Linked DNA regions of Alicycliphilus denitrificans K601. The protein of the gene in region 1 interacts with the protein of each later gene in a pairwise test. Links are inferred from orthologs where the notes say so. Each region holds a gene or a part of one and is shown on either strand. Other genes may lie near its edges.

Region 1 (7,273 bases):
GCAGGCCGCGCAGCGCGTCGTTGGCGCCCAGCTCGATCACCACGTGCGTGGGGCCGTGCTGCCTGAGCAGCGCAGGCAATCGCGCGCGGCCGCCGGCCGTGGTGTCGCCGCTCACGCTAGCGTTGACCACCGTGGCGCCGATCTTTTCCTGGGCCAGCCGCTTCTCCAGCAGCGCCACCCAGCCGCTGCCGCGCGGCAGGCCGTATTCGGCGCTGAGCGAGTCGCCCACCACCAGGATCACGGGGGCCCTGGCGGCGGCCTTGCGGCTCTGCTGCGCGAGCGCAGGCGCCGTGCCGAGCAGGGCCAGGGCGCCGGCCGCGATAAAGTCACGCCGAAACATACGCATCACTGTCGAGAACCTTTCATGTCCGAACCCTTCGCCGCTGCGGCAACAACCACCGCTTCCGAGTCGCCCGTGCCCCCGGAGCCCATCATCGCGGTGGAGCATGTGTACAAGTCGGTCACCGACTCCACGGGCACGCTGGAGATTTTGCGGGATATCGATTTCCGCCTCGCGCCGCAGGAGACCGCCGCCATTGTCGGCGCCTCGGGGTCGGGCAAGAGCACGCTGCTGTCCATCATCGCAGGGCTGGATACGCCCACGCGCGGCACGGTGCGGCTGGCGGGGCAGGACCTGTTCGCGCTGGACGAGGACGAGCGTGCCGCGCTGCGCGCGCGCCAGGTGGGCTTCGTGTTCCAGAGCTTCCAGCTCCTGGGCAACCTCACGGCGCTGGAGAACGTGATGCTGCCGCTGGAGCTGGCCGGCAGCCGCGACGCGCGCCGCCGCGCGACCGAGATGCTGGGCCGCGTGGGTCTGGGCCAGCGCCTGTCGCACTATCCCAAGGTGCTCTCGGGTGGCGAGCAGCAGCGCGTGGCGCTGGCGCGCGCCTTCGTGGTCGAGCCGGCCGTGCTGCTGGCCGACGAGCCCACGGGCAGCCTGGATTTCGCCACCGGCGAGACCATCATGGAGCTGATGTTCGCCCTCAACCGCGAGCAGGGCACGACGCTGGTGCTGGTCACGCACGACCGCGCCATCGCCGCGCGCTGCGACCGGCGCATCACCATCGAGGCCGGGCGCCTGGTGTAGCGGCATGCCAGGAACGGCATCGGGGCCGTTCGTTCAGGCGCGCCGGGGTGCCATGCAGGCAGCCGCCGTGAACAGCACGTCGGTGGACGAATTGAGCGCCGTCTCGGCCGAGTCCTGCAGCACACCGATGATGAAGCCCACGCCTACGACCTGCATGGCCATGTCGTTGCCGATGCCGAACAGGCTGCAGGCCAGCGGGATCAGCAGCAGCGAGCCCCCGGCCACGCCCGAGGCGCCGCAGGCGCAGACCGAGGCCACCAAGCACAGCAGCAGTGCCGTGGGCACGTCCACATGGATGTCCAGGGTGTGGGCGGCCGCCAGCGACAGCACGCTGATGGTGATGGCGGCGCCCGCCATGTTGATCGTGGCGCCCAGCGGGATGGCGATGCTGTAGGTCTCTTCGCTCAGGTTCAGGCGCTTGGCCAGTGCCAGGTTGATGGGGATGTTGGCGGCCGAGCTGCGCGTGAAGAAGGCCGTCACGCCGCTCTCGCGCAGGCAGGTGAGCACGAGCGGGTAGGGGTTGCGGCGGATGGTCAGGAACACGATCAGGGGATTGACCACCAGCGCCATGAACAGCATGCAGCCCAGCAGCACGGCCAGCAGCTGCGCATAGCCCCACAGTGCCTGCGCGCCCGCCTCGGCGAGGGTGGTGGCCACCAGGCCCAGGATGCCCAGCGGCGCGCAGCGGATCACCCACTGGATGATCCGCGTGACGGCCTGCGCGCCGTCCTGCAGCATCTCGCGCGTGGACTCGCTGGCGTGGCGCAGCGCCACGCCCAGGGCCACGGCCCAGGCCAGGATGCCGATGTAGTTGGCATCCTGCAGCGCCTTGACCGGGTTGGCCACGATGCTGCCCACCACGTTGAGCAGCACCTCCGAGACCGCGCCCGGCGCAGCCTGCGCCTGTGCTGCACCCTTGAGCGCTAGGGTGCTCGGAAACCACATGCTGGCGGCCACGCCCACGGCGGCCGCGGCCAGCGTGCCAATGGCGTACAGCAGCAGGATCGGGCGCATGTGCGTGTTCTCGCCCGGGCGGTGGTTGCCGATGGCGGCTACCACCAGCACGAACACCAGCACCGGGGCGATTGCCTTGAGCGCGGAGATGAAGAGATGGCCCAGAAATGCCACGGCGGGCGTGGCGGCGGGCCAGGCGGCGGCCAGCGCCACGCCCAGGATCAGCGCGATCGCGATCTGGGAGACCAGGCTGGTGCGCTGCGCACGGCGCAGCAGGGGAGAGAGGATCATGGTGCAACAGGAACCGGGAGCCGCGCGTGCCCGCGGGATAGGCGGGGCGGACGCTTGCGCCATGGCGGATGGCCAGGGGGCTCGTGGAATGGTGTGGGCGCGATTCTAAAAGCCCGGCCCGCAAGCCCGGATAATCCCCGCCATGTCTTCCCCCAAGATCCTGTTCGGCTTCCATGCCGTGGGCGTGCGCCTGAAGACGGCGCCGCAGTCCATCATCGAGGTGTATTACGAGGCCACGCGCCGCGACGCACGCATGCGCCAGTTCCTTGCGCGCGCCAAGGAAGCGGGCGTGCGCCTGATCGAGGCCGACGGCCTGCGCCTGGCCAAGCTGGCGGGCAGCCATGGACACCAGGGCGTGGCCGCGCGCGTGCAGGCCGTGGCGCAGCTGCATTCGCTGGACGATCTGCTCGACCAGCTGGAGGCCGACGGCGTGGCGAACCCGCTGCTGCTGGTGCTCGACGGCGTGACCGATCCGCACAACCTGGGGGCTTGCCTGCGCGTGGCCGACGGAGCGGGCGCGCACGCCGTGATAGCGCCCAAGGACCATGCCGTGGGAATCAGCGCCACCGTGGCCAAGGTGGCCAGCGGCGCGGCCGAGACCATGCCGTACTTCATGGTCACCAACCTGGCGCGCACGCTGGGTGAGCTCAAGGAACGCAACATCTGGGTCATCGGCACCAGCGGCGACGCCGACAAGACGCTCTACCAGGTGGACCTGAAGGGCCCCGTTGCGCTGGTGCTGGGCGCCGAGGGACCGGGCATGCGCCAGCTCACGCGTAAGACCTGCGACGAACTCGTAAGCATCCCGATGAAGGGAGCGGTGGAGAGTCTGAACGTTTCGGTGGCCAGCGCCGTGTGCCTGTACGAGGCGCTGCGCCAGCGCGGCTGACCGGCCTCAGCGCCTGGCCGCAAGGTCGGCTAGCACGGCGGCCAGCCGGTCCAGGTTCTGCTCGTTGCCGGGCACGCAGACAGGTGCCAGGCGCGCGCAGGTCTCGGTGTCCGCGAACGTCTGGCGCCAGCCGATGCGGGTGCCGCCGTCCTGCGGCGCCAAGGTGAGCGCCAGCTCGAACCAGGGCGCGCTGGTGTGCTCGATCACGACGCGCTGGCACGCCACGATCTCGGTGAAACGGCATTCGTTGGCGTAGTCGGTGCCGTCCGGTCCGTGCAGGGTGTGGATCCAGCGTCCGCCCGGGCGGAAGTCGAACGTGTGGAAGGTGCTGCGGAAGCCGGCCGGCCCCCACCAGCGCGAGATCAGGCGCCAGTCGGCAATGGCGCCGAATACGGCCGCAGGCGAGGCGGCCAGCACGCGCGTGGTGCAGAGCGTGCGGATCTCGTTGGATGCTGCAGGGCTCATGGCGATTCACTGCATGGAATGCAGGCCGATGCAATTGCCTTCGGTATCGATCACGAGGGCAATGTGCCCGTGCGGCGCAATGGAAAACTTGGGCTTGGACACCTGGCCTCCCGCGGCTTCGGCGCGGCCCTGCTCCACGGCGCAATCGTCGCAGGCGAAGTACACCAGCGTGCCGCCGTCCGAGGGCGCGCCCTCCATCTTGACCAGTGCTCCGCTTGCGCCCATGGTGCTCATGTCACCGGGAAAGGACAGCATCTGCAGACCGCCATCCAGCTCGGCGGGCGCCGCCAGCGGTTGCAGCGTGCACTGGAATACCGTCTCATAGAAGCGCCGCGCGCGCTCCATGTCCTGCACATAGATTTCGAACCAGACGACGGGATTGGGTTTCATTTGTGGCTCCTGGGTGGCTGGGGGTGGATCGATCAGGCACGCGGGTGGTGGTCGATGGGTGCTTTGTCGGAGGCGTCAACGGTGATCGCGTGGCCGGCAGGGCATTCGGTCTGGTATCCGCCTCACCCGCGGCGCGCCGCTTCGATGGCGGCGATGTCGATCTTGCGCATCTGCATCATGGCGTCGAACGCACGCTTCGCGGCCGCGCGATCAGGGCCGGTGACTGCCTCGGTCAGGGCCACCGGCGTGATCTGCCAGGAAATGCCCCATTTGTCCCTGCACCAGCCGCATACGCTTTCTTCGCCGCCGTTGCCGACGATCGCATCCCAGTACCGGTCGGTTTCCGCCTGGTCCGAGGTCGCGATCTGGAACGAGAAGGCCTCGCTGTGCTTGAACGCGGGGCCGCCGTTGAGCCCGAGGCAGGGGATCCCCATGACCGTGAATTCGACGGTCAATACATTGCCTTGCTTGCCGGATGGAAAGTCGCCCGGGGCGTGGTGGATCGCGCCGATTGACGAGTCGGGGAAAGTCCGGGCGTAGAAGCGCGCGGCCTCCTCGGCGCCGCCGTCGTACCAAAGGCAAATCGTGTTCTTCGCGGGTTTCATCATTTCGCTTCTCCACATCCTTGCAAGCCAGCGCACATTTAGTCTGGAATGTCCGGCTCCACGAGCGCGGCCAGCTGGGCGAGGGACTCCTGCCAGCCCAGGTAGCACATCTCCAGGGGAATGGCCTGCGGGATTCCCGCCTGGGCGATGCTCAGTTCCGTGCCGCAGACCACCGGCTTGAGCCTGACCGTGACTTCCAGCACGCCAGGAAGGTTCGGATCGTCAAACCGGTCCGTGTAGCGGATGAGCGCGTCCGGGACGAGTTCAAGGTACTCGCCCGAGAACGAGTGCCCGTGGCCTGTGCCGAAGTTGTGGAACGACATGCGGAACGTGCCCCCGGCGCGGGCTTCCAAGTGATGCACCTTGCAGGTGAAGCCATGGGGCGGGAGCCATTTGGCCATGGCGTCGGCCTCCAGGAAGGCACGGTAGACTTTCTCGGGCCTGGCGCGCAGCACGCGATGGAGATGGACGGTTCGGTCGGACATGGGGACTCCTCGGGTGGGTTGATGCATGGGGATCAATGCTGCGCCGTCACGTTCACCATCCACGGCGTGCCGAAGCGGTCGCGCACCATGCCGAAGCCGGGCGACCAGAACGTGGCCGCGTACGGCATCACGACCTGCCCACCGTTGCCGAGCGCGTCGAACAGGCGCTGCCCCTCGGCCGCATCGGCGGCCTGGATCGACACCCACAAGCCCTGCGGCAGCTGGTAGCCGCCGCCGCACAGGGCAGGGTCCTGCCCCGGCACGGCCGGCATGGTGTCGGAGCCCATCAGCGACTGCCCCTCAATCTGCAGGTGCACGTGCATGATGCGGTTCCTGGCCGATTCGGGCAGCTTTGGCATGCCTTCCGACGCAGGCATCTCGCCGAAGGTGCTCTGGTGGACGATGGTGCCGCCAAACAGCCTGGCGTAGAAGGCAAAGGCCTCGGCGCAGTTGCCGTCGAAATTGAGGTAGGGGGTGAACTGCATGTGTGTCTCCTGACGTTGGTGCTTGCAAATGGCGTGGGTGGTGCGCAATGCCGTCGGTCACGTGCGGCCGCCGGCGAAAGCCTTGGCATGCGGTCAAAGCGAGCGGCCGTCGAAGTGCTTGACGGACAGGCTGGCCAGATCGATGTCGTGCACGCAGCGGACGTTGATGGCCGCCATCGGCCGGCCCTTGGGGTCGACTCCCTCGGCGTAGGGATGGATGCCGCAGGTCGGGCAGAAGCGGTGCCGAATCGCGTGCTTGTGGAACTGGTAGGTCGATGCGGCGTCGTTCGGCGAGATCAGCTTGAGCTCGCCGCGCGGCATGAACCACAGTAGCGCGCCCTTGCGTTGGCAGATCGAGCAGTTGCAGGACACCACTTCCTGGATGTCGCCTTCGAACTCCATTGCCACTTTCCCGCAGTGGCAGCTGGCCTTGTATTGCATTGATGCTCCCGGTTGATTCGTGAGGGTCGGAGGGGCCGGCCTGGCTAAGCACTCACCAGCACGCGAAAGCCGCCGTAGATCAGGCGCTTGCCGTCGAACGGCATGTCCTTGGGGCAGCGAGGGTCGTCCATGAAAGCCTTCATGCCGGCATTGCGCGCCGCGCGCGAGGGCCAGGCCACCCATGAGAACACCACGGTCTCGTCGTCCTTGCGTTGCACGGCCATGGGCATGGACGTGAGCTTGCCCTCGGGCACGTCGTCGCCCCAGCACTCCACGAACTCGGTGGCGCCGTGTTCCTTGAAGAGCTGCGCTGCCTCGGTGGCAAGCCGGCGGTACGCTTCCTTGTTGGCGGTGGGGACGGCGAGCAGAAAACCGTCGACGTAGCTGTCGGATTTCATGATGCGGTTCCTTTGTGGACGGTGTACACTTATACGCGCATCACGATCGAAAATGAATCGTGTCCATGTAAAACCTAGTAAGAATGCCGAACGAGGATTCAAGCCCCGTCCGCAGCACCTACCGCCACGGTGACCTGCGGCGCGCATTGCTTGATGCGGGCGTTGCGCTGGCGCGTGAGGGTGGCCCGGGTGCCGTCGTGCTGCGCGAGGCTACGCGGCGCGCCGGCGTGGTGCCCAATGCGGCGTACCGGCATTTCCAGAGCCACCAGGTCTTGCTGGAGGCAGTGCGCGCGGTAGCGCTTTCCGAATTGGCGCGCGCGATCGAGGCCGAGATCGATGCAACCCGGCGCATGCGCGATCCGCGCCGGCGCGCGCGCGCGGCGTTCTGCGGCGTGGGCCTGGGCTATTTGCGCTTTGCGCGGCGGGAGCCTGGCCTGTTTCGCACCGCATTCGCGGCGCGGCCCTTCGACGTGAACGAACGCGCCCCGCATGACGGCGCGGCGCGCGGCGCCAGCGGCATGGACCCGTTCGAGTTGCTGTGCCACACGCTCGACGGCATGGTCGATGCCGGCCTGCTGCCGCCCGTGCGCCGGCCGGGGGCCGAGTTCCTGGCCTGGTCCGCCGTGCACGGGATGGCGATGCTGGTGCTCGACGGCCCCCTGCGCGGCCTGGACGAGGCCGGATGCCAGGCGCTGGCCGAGCGGCTGGTCGCGATGGTCGAGCAGGGCCTGCTGGCTGAAAAGGTGTGAGCTTCGGCACGATGAACCGACATGCGCGATAACC
Region 2 (7,423 bases), 1.2 Mb from region 1 along the record:
GTCGGTGGAGCCCGCCAGCAGCCGCGCCTGGGGCTGCTCCAGGCGCAGCCGCGCCAGGTCCTCCAGCGTGCGCGGGGCGTGGAAGTGGTCAGTGCGCTCGCTGATCGTGTGGTGGGCGGCGCCGTAGGCCAGGGCGGGTTCCTGCGCCAGGGCTTGCAGCGCCCTGGCCACGGCGGCGCGGTCGAACGCGGCCGCGGGCAGGTCGAACATGCGCTGGCCCGCGTCCAGGATGGGGCGGTAGCCCGTGCAACGGCACAGGTTGCCCGAGAGGTCGTCCGCGAGCTGCTGGCGCGTGGGCCGGGTACCTGCCTGCCGGTGCTGCTCGTAGGTGTTCCACAGCGACATCGCGAAGCCCGGCGTGCAGAAGCCGCACTGCGAGCCGTGGCACTCCACCAGGGCTTGCTGCACCGGGTGCAGGGGCTGGGCCGCGCCGCCGCAGCAGGACTGTGCGGGGGTCATGGCTTGCAGGTCCTCTACCGTGAACAGGGCCTTGCCGTCGAGCGTGGGCAGGAACTGTATGCAGGCGTTGACGCTGGCGAGCTGCAGCTGGCCATTCGCGTCCAGCTCGCCCAGCACCACGGTGCAGGCGCCGCAGTCGCCCTCGTTGCAGCCCTCCTTGGTGCCCGTGCAGCGGACGTCCTCGCGCAGCCAGTCCAGCACCGTGCGCGTGGTGTGCATCCCCTGGATGCTGACCACCGCGCCGCGGTGGTAGAAGCGGATGGGGCGGGCGTCGGCGGAGGAAGGTGTGGCGTGTGTCATGGGACGGTCCAGGCGTGCAGCGGGGCGCAGTGCGCGGTCATTGCTTCTATGGTGCACGCAGGCGGCGCCCCCGAGCATTCCCGCCGCGCAATATTCGATATGCAATGAGTCTTATAAGACCTGGGTTAACCCGCATGAAAACGCCCCGGAACGGGGCGCCGCGGAGCGGGCGGCCGCCATCCAAGGGCCGCCGGGCGCTGCCGCCGGACCTATGCGGCGGGCAGCAGGCAGATCGTCAGCAGCAGGGAGGTGTCCTGCACGGCGGCAAGCGCATGGGGCTGGCCCGCGGCCAGGTACACCAAGTCGCCGGCCTGCATACGCTGGGTGCGGCCATCGACGGTGAGGTCAAGCGCGCCCTCCATGCATTGCAGCGTAATCTCGCACTGTACGCGATGCTCGCGCATGGTGTGGCCGCGCGGCAGCACTAGGCGCACCACCTCCAGCTGGGCGGCCTTGAACAGGGCGGTGGAGACGGTGTCGGTCAGCCGCTCGCCGAGCGGCTCCAGGCGGGTGATTTCTCCCGGGGCGACGTGGGGCAGTGCCATGGCGAGTCCTCCTGAGCCCCATGCCTAGACCGACCGGCTGCGTGCCAGCGGCGGGTTCTTGGCGAAGTAGCGGATGATGCCGCGCATCAGCGCGTCGGCCAGCTGCTCCTGATAGGCGGCCGAGCGCAGCTTGGCCTCCTCCTCGGGGTTGCTGATGAAGGCCGTCTCCACCAGCACGCTGGGGATGTCCGGCGCCTTCAGGACCGCGAAGCCGGCTTGCTCCACGCGCGGCTTGTGCAGCCGGGCCATGCCGCCGATCTCGCCCAGCAGCACGCTGCCGAGCTTGAGGCTATCGTTGATCTGCGCCGTGGTGCTCATGTCCAGCAGCGCGCGCTGCACGTGCCGGTCCTGGCTGCCCACGTTCACGCCGCCGATCAGGTCGGCCTCGTTCTCCTTGTTGGCGAGCCATCGCGCGGCGGAGCTCGACGCCCCGCTCTGGCTCAGCGCGAACACGCTGGCGCCGCGCGCCGACGGGGTGGTGAAGGCATCGGCATGGATGGAAACGAATAGGTCGGCCTGCACGCGCCGCGCCTTCTCCACGCGCGTGCCCAGCGGCACGAAGTAGTCGCCGTCGCGCGTGAGGAAGGCGCGCATGGGGTTGCCGCCCACCTGGGTGGCGTTGATGCGGTCGCGCAGCTGGTGCGCCACCTTGAGCACCACGTCCTTCTCGCGCGTGCCGCCGGGGCCTATGGCGCCGGGGTCCTCGCCGCCATGGCCGGGGTCCAGGGCGACGATGATGAGGCGGTCGGTGGCGCGCGCCGTGGCGGGCGCCGCGCCGCGCGTGCGGGGCGGCGCGGCCGGCGCAGGCGCGTTCCCCGGCGCGGGCGGCGTTGGCATGCCCGGCTTGAGGCTGTGCTGCGCGATCAGCTCGTCCAGCGGGTCCGGGGCGGGCGCCTTGGCAATGTCCGGCGCGGCCGGCTGCGGGGCGCCGGCGGAAGATCCGGCGTCGCGCAGGCGCTCGGCGATCAGGGCCTCCAGCGGATCGGGCGGCACTGCGGGGTAGAGGTCGAACACCAGCCGGTGCTGGTAGGCGGCGACGGGCTGCAGCGTGAACACCTGGGGACGCGCCGCCTGCTTGAGATCCACCACCAGGCGCACCACGCCGGGCGCGTACTGGCCCACGCGGATGCCGGCGATGTTGGGGTCGTCGGGCCGCACCTTGGCCACCAGTTCGCGCAGCGAGGGGTCAAGGTCCAGTCCCTCGATGTCCACCGCCAGGCGCGGCGGCGTGGGCACGAAGAACTGCTTGGCGACGAGCTGGCGGTCGGATTCGATGGTCACGCGCGAATACTCGGGCGCGGGCCACACGCGCACAGCCACGATGGTGGCGCCGCGTGCGATCTGCTGCCGGCCCAGCAGCAGTACCAGGCTGCCCGCCTGCAGCAGCGTGCGGCGGGTGTGGAGCGGGTGGGGGAGGGGCGCGTCGCTCATGGGGTGTCGAGTCCTTGCAGTATGGCGCTGCCCAGGGGCGTGTGCGCCTGCAGAGTCACATGCCGGGCCAGATCATCCTCTGCTTCAATGTAAAGAGCAATATCCGCTGGCGGAGCAAGGGAACCGGCATTGTCCGGCCATTCGGCCAACTTCAGGCCGGGGCTGGCGAAGATGTCGCGAAAGCCGGCGTCCTCCCACTCGCGCGGGTCGTGGAAGCGGTAGAAGTCGAAATGCCATATGAACAGCCCTGGCGCCTGGTGCGGTTCGACCACGGCATAGGTCGGGCTTTTGATGCGCCCGGCCACGCCCAGGGCGCGCAGCAGGTGGCGCACCAGGGTGGTCTTGCCCGCACCCAGGTCGCCGTGCAGGGCAATGAAGGCGTTGGCCAGGCCCGGCTGCGCGGCCAGCCGCGCGGCGAAGCGCGCCGTGTCGTCCTCGTCCTGCCAGCGCAGCGACAGGCGGCGGGGCGTTTCTACAATCGGGTGTTGATGGTGTGCAGCAGTCAACTCGTTCCTCGGATCCAGGGCTGGGCGCGCGAGCTGGGATTCTCCCAAATCGGCGTGGCCGGCGTGGACCTGTCCGCCGCCGAGCCTGGATTGATGCAATGGCTTGCCGAAGGTTTCCATGGCGAGATGCATTACATGGCCGCCCATGGCCTCAGGCGCGCGCGCCCGGCCGAGCTGGTGCCGGGCACGGTGAGCGTGATCACCGCGCGCATGGACTACCTGCCGCGCACCACGCCCGAAGGCTGGCAGGCCGTGGAGTTCGAGCGGCTGCGGCGCCCGCAGGAGGCCATCGTCTCCGTCTATGCCCGGGGGCGCGATTACCACAAGGTGCTGCGCGCGCGCCTGCAGAAGCTCAGCGACCGCATCGCCGAGGCCGTGGGCCCGTTCGGTCACCGCGTGTTCACCGACTCGGCCCCCGTGCTGGAGGCCGAGCTGGCGCGCCGCAGCGGCCAGGGCTGGCGCGGCAAGCACACGCTGGTGCTCTCGCGCGAGGCGGGCTCCATGTTCTTCCTCGGCGAGATCTACCTGGACATGGCGCTCGCGCCCACGGAGCCCGTCACCGCGCACTGCGGCAGCTGCCAGGCCTGCATGGACGTGTGCCCCACGCAGGCCATCGTGGCGCCGCACCGCGTGGACGCGCGCCGCTGTATCTCCTACCTGACCATCGAGCACGCGGGGCCCATCCCCCCGGCGCTGCGCCCCCTCATGGGCAACCGCATCTATGGCTGCGACGACTGCCAGCTGATCTGCCCCTGGAACAAGTTCGCCCAGCCCAGCAGCCTGCCCGACTTCGACGCGCGCGCTCCCCTGGAGGGGCAGCAGCTGGCGCAGCTGTTCGCATGGGACGAGGCCATGTTCCTGCGCATGACCGAGGGCGGGCCCATACGCCGCATAGGGCACGAGCGCTGGCTGCGCAACATCGCCGTAGCGCTGGGCAATGCGCTGCGCGCCACGCGCGATGCCGGCGAGGCCGGTGCCCTGCGCGCCGCGCTGGCAACGCGCGCCAACGACGCGAGCGCCCTGGTGCGCGAGCACGTGGCCTGGGCGCTGGCGCAAGGAATTTGAAAGAAAATTGGCTCTAGCGCCCGTGTATCAGGCGTAAGCAGCTATCAATAGGGTAGCATCAGCGCAGCATGCCGAGCGCGAACGTCAGGCTCGCCACCCCCAGCACGGTGGACAGCGTCACCAGCCCCGCCACGTAGGCGCCGTTGTAGCCCATGCGCGCCGCCAGCACGTAGCAGCTGGAGGCCGTGGAGACGGCGCAAAAGGCCATCAGCACGGTGGTCTGCGTGGCGTCGAGCCGCAGCAGCCGCGCAAAGGCCCAGGCGATCAGGGGCTGGGCCAGGTGGCGTATGAACAGCACCGACGCCGACAGCAGCTTGCTGCGCGTGAGCAGGCCGAACTGCATGCCCGCGCCCGCGGCCATGAGCCCCAGGGCCAGCGAGGCGGCGCCTATGCGGCTGACCGAGGGCTCCAGCCACGGCGGTATGCGAAAGCCCAGCAGATTGGCCACCAGGCCCGTGACCGTGGCGATGATCAGCGGGTTGCGCAGCAGCTCGCGCACGAAGCCCTGCTGGCTGCCGCGCGCCATGGGCCACACGGCCGCCACGTTCAGCACGGGTACGCACACGCCGATGAGCACGGCCACCATCAGCAGGCCCTGGGCGCCGGCCAGGCGGTCGGCCAGGGCCAGCACGATGAAGGAGTTGAAGCGGAACGCCACCTGGGCCGCCGCCGCGTGGTCGCGCCGGTCGATGTGCCGGCCCAGCCAGGGCAGGTGCGGCAGGCTGTAGGCCAGCGCCACGCCGCACAGGCCGGTGCCCAGGCCCGCGGCGACCAGGCTCGCGGCCTCGCCCACGTCGATGGGGCTCTTGACGATGGACTGGAATAGCAGCACTGGGAACAGCAGGTAGTACACCAGGCTTTCCACCGGCTGCCAGACGCTGCGGTTCAGGGGCGTGTAGCGGCAGATCAGGTAGCCGCACAGGATCAGGGAGAAGTCGGGGAAAAGGAGCTGCGCGTAATTCACGGCGCGCAGCATACCGTGACGACGCGTGTCGCGCAGGCGACGCGGCGGCACGCGGCCATGGGGCGTCCGGGCGGAAAAACGCGGGAAATCACTGGCAGATCGGGGTGCCGGAAGGGCCCACTCGGGCGCCCGGGTGCCTTAGGATCGCCGCCTACCCCTTTCTGGCATTTTTTACCCAACACGATTGGGATGAGGAGATCTCACATGCAACGACGCAACTGCCTGGCCCTGGCCCTGCTGGCGGCGACGGCCGGCACGGCCTTCGCGCAGGCCTACCCCAACAAGCCCGTCAAGCTGCTGGTGCCGTTTGCCGCCGGCGGCACGACGGACATCATCGCGCGGGTCATCGCCGACCCGCTGTCGCGCGCGCTGGGGCAGTCGGTAGTGGTCGAGAACCGCGGCGGCGGCGGCGGCATCATCGGCGCGCAGGAAACCGCGCGCGCCACGCCCGACGGCTACAACCTGGGCATCGCCACCGTGTCCACCACGGCCGCCAACCCGGCCATCAACACCAAGGTGCCGTACAACCCGCTGACGGACTTCACCCCCATCATCAACATCGCGGCCACGCCCAACATCATCGCGGTGCATCCGAGCTTCCCGGCCAAGGACTACAAGTCCTTCCTGGCGGAACTCCAGAAGAACCCGGGCAAGTATTCGTACGCCTCGTCGGGCACGGGCGGCATCGGCCACCTGCTGATGGAGCTCTACAAGAGCCTCTCCAACACCTTCGTCACGCACATCCCCTACCGCGGCGCGGGCCCGGCCCTCAACGACACGGTGGCCGGCCAGGTGCCCATCATCTTCGACAACCTGCCCTCGGCGCTGCCGTTCATCAAGAGCGGTAAGCTCGTGCCCATCGTGGTGTCCGCGCCGCAGCGCGTGGCGGCCCTGCCCAACGTGCCCACCTTCAAGGAGGTGGGCCTGGAGCCCGTCAATCGCATGGCCTACTACGGCATCCTGGGCCCCAAGGGCCTGCCCAAGGACGTGGTGGACAAGATCAGCGCCGGCACCAAGAAGGCCCTGGAAGACCCCGCCGTGCGCAAGCGCATCGAGGACACCGACTCCATCATCGTCGCCAACACGCCCGAGCAGTTCGCCGAGCAGATCAAGGCCGAGTTCGAGATCTACAAGCAGGTGGTGCAAAAGCAGAAACTCACGCTGGAGTAAGCTGCTCCTTTCTATGGATCAAGGCCGCTCTCGGGCGGCTTTTTCACATGCTGCCCGAAAGCCAGAACGCCATCGACTCGTTCCTAGACGCCCTGTGGCTGGAGGATGGCCTGTCGCGCAACACCCTGGCCGCCTACCGCCGCGACCTCTCGCTGTATGCCGGCTGGCTGGCGGCGCAGCAGCCGCCTCTGGCGCTGGACGCCACGGCAGAGCACCATCTGAGCGGTTACTTCGCCGCGCGCCATGCCCAGACGCGTGCCACCTCCGCCAACCGGCGCCTGACGGTGCTGCGCCGCTACTTCCACTGGGCGCTGCGCGAGCGGCGCATCGCGCAGGATCCCACGGTGCGCCTGCTGGCCGCGCGCCAGCCGCTGCGCGTGCCCAAGACGCTGACGCAGGCGCAGGTGGAGGCGCTGCTGCACGCCCCGGACACGGCTACCGCCCTGGGCCTGCGCGACCGCACCATGCTCGAACTGATGTACGCCAGCGGCCTGCGCGTGAGCGAGCTGGTCACGCTCAAGACCTTCCAACTGGGGCTGGCCGAGGGCGTGCTGCGCATCACCGGCAAGGGCGGCAAGGAGCGGCTCGTGCCCTTCGGCGAGGAGGCGCGGCGCTGGCTGGAGCGTTACCTGGCCGAGGGGCGCGGCGCCATCCTGGCGGGCCGGCAGACCGACGACCTGTTCGTCACCCAGCGCGGCAGCGCCATGTCGCGCGTCATGTTCTGGGTCATCGTCAAGAAATGCGCGCAGCTCGCGGGCATCACCGCGCCGCTGTCGCCGCACACGCTGCGCCATGCGTTCGCCACGCACCTGCTCAACCATGGGGCGGACCTGCGCGTGGTGCAGTTGCTGCTGGGGCATGCCGACATCTCCACCACCACCATCTATACCCACGTGGCGCGCGAGCGCCTGAAGCAGCTGCATGCGCAGCACCACCCGCGCGGGTGAACCGGCGCGCTAGGGCGAATCGACATTCAAACACCC

What was found.
Region 2: the proteins of rlmB (region 1) and tsaE interact in binary tests that used the Escherichia coli proteins (3 or more experiments, as listed by UniProt). The link is inferred for Alicycliphilus denitrificans K601 from one-to-one orthologs.

The regions. Positions count from the first base shown.
Region 1 is NC_015422.1:2,974,361-2,981,633, reverse strand. What follows is about bases 1,524-4,347. They hold rlmB (23S rRNA (guanosine(2251)-2'-O)-methyltransferase RlmB), read left to right. Parts: upstream 1,524-2,474; coding sequence 2,475-3,221; downstream 3,222-4,347. Other genes in these bases: ALIDE2_RS14180 (VOC family protein), read right to left, coding at 4,199-4,347; ALIDE2_RS14185 (VOC family protein), read right to left, coding at 3,693-4,076; ALIDE2_RS14190 (SRPBCC domain-containing protein), read right to left, coding at 3,228-3,686; sstT (serine/threonine transporter SstT), read right to left, coding at 1,524-2,332. Outside these bases: ALIDE2_RS14210 (arylesterase), read right to left, coding at 1-340; ALIDE2_RS14205 (ABC transporter ATP-binding protein), read left to right, coding at 365-1,087; more of sstT, read right to left, coding at 1,121-1,523; more of ALIDE2_RS14180, read right to left, coding at 4,348-4,684; ALIDE2_RS14175 (SRPBCC family protein), read right to left, coding at 4,720-5,166; ALIDE2_RS14170 (VOC family protein), read right to left, coding at 5,199-5,651; ALIDE2_RS14165 (GFA family protein), read right to left, coding at 5,745-6,092; ALIDE2_RS14160 (DUF1428 domain-containing protein), read right to left, coding at 6,137-6,490; ALIDE2_RS14155 (TetR/AcrR family transcriptional regulator), read left to right, coding at 6,574-7,239; ALIDE2_RS14150 (SIR2 family NAD-dependent protein deacylase), read left to right, coding at 7,261-7,273. UniProt on the Escherichia coli protein: Specifically methylates the ribose of guanosine 2251 in 23S rRNA.
Region 2 is NC_015422.1:4,205,093-4,212,515, forward strand. The notes cover bases 1,487-4,460. They hold tsaE (tRNA (adenosine(37)-N6)-threonylcarbamoyltransferase complex ATPase subunit type 1 TsaE), read right to left. Parts: upstream 3,242-4,460; coding sequence 2,732-3,241; downstream 1,487-2,731. Other genes in these bases: ALIDE2_RS20015 (N-acetylmuramoyl-L-alanine amidase), read right to left, coding at 1,487-2,735; queG (tRNA epoxyqueuosine(34) reductase QueG), read left to right, coding at 3,224-4,306; ALIDE2_RS20030 (AEC family transporter), read right to left, coding at 4,365-4,460. Outside these bases: xdhA (xanthine dehydrogenase small subunit), read right to left, coding at 1-759; ALIDE2_RS20010 (cupin domain-containing protein), read right to left, coding at 969-1,304; more of ALIDE2_RS20015, read right to left, coding at 1,329-1,486; more of ALIDE2_RS20030, read right to left, coding at 4,461-5,282; ALIDE2_RS20035 (tripartite tricarboxylate transporter substrate binding protein BugE), read left to right, coding at 5,475-6,440; site-specific tyrosine recombinase XerD, read left to right, coding at 6,488-7,387. UniProt on the Escherichia coli protein: Required for the formation of a threonylcarbamoyl group on adenosine at position 37 (t(6)A37) in tRNAs that read codons beginning with adenine.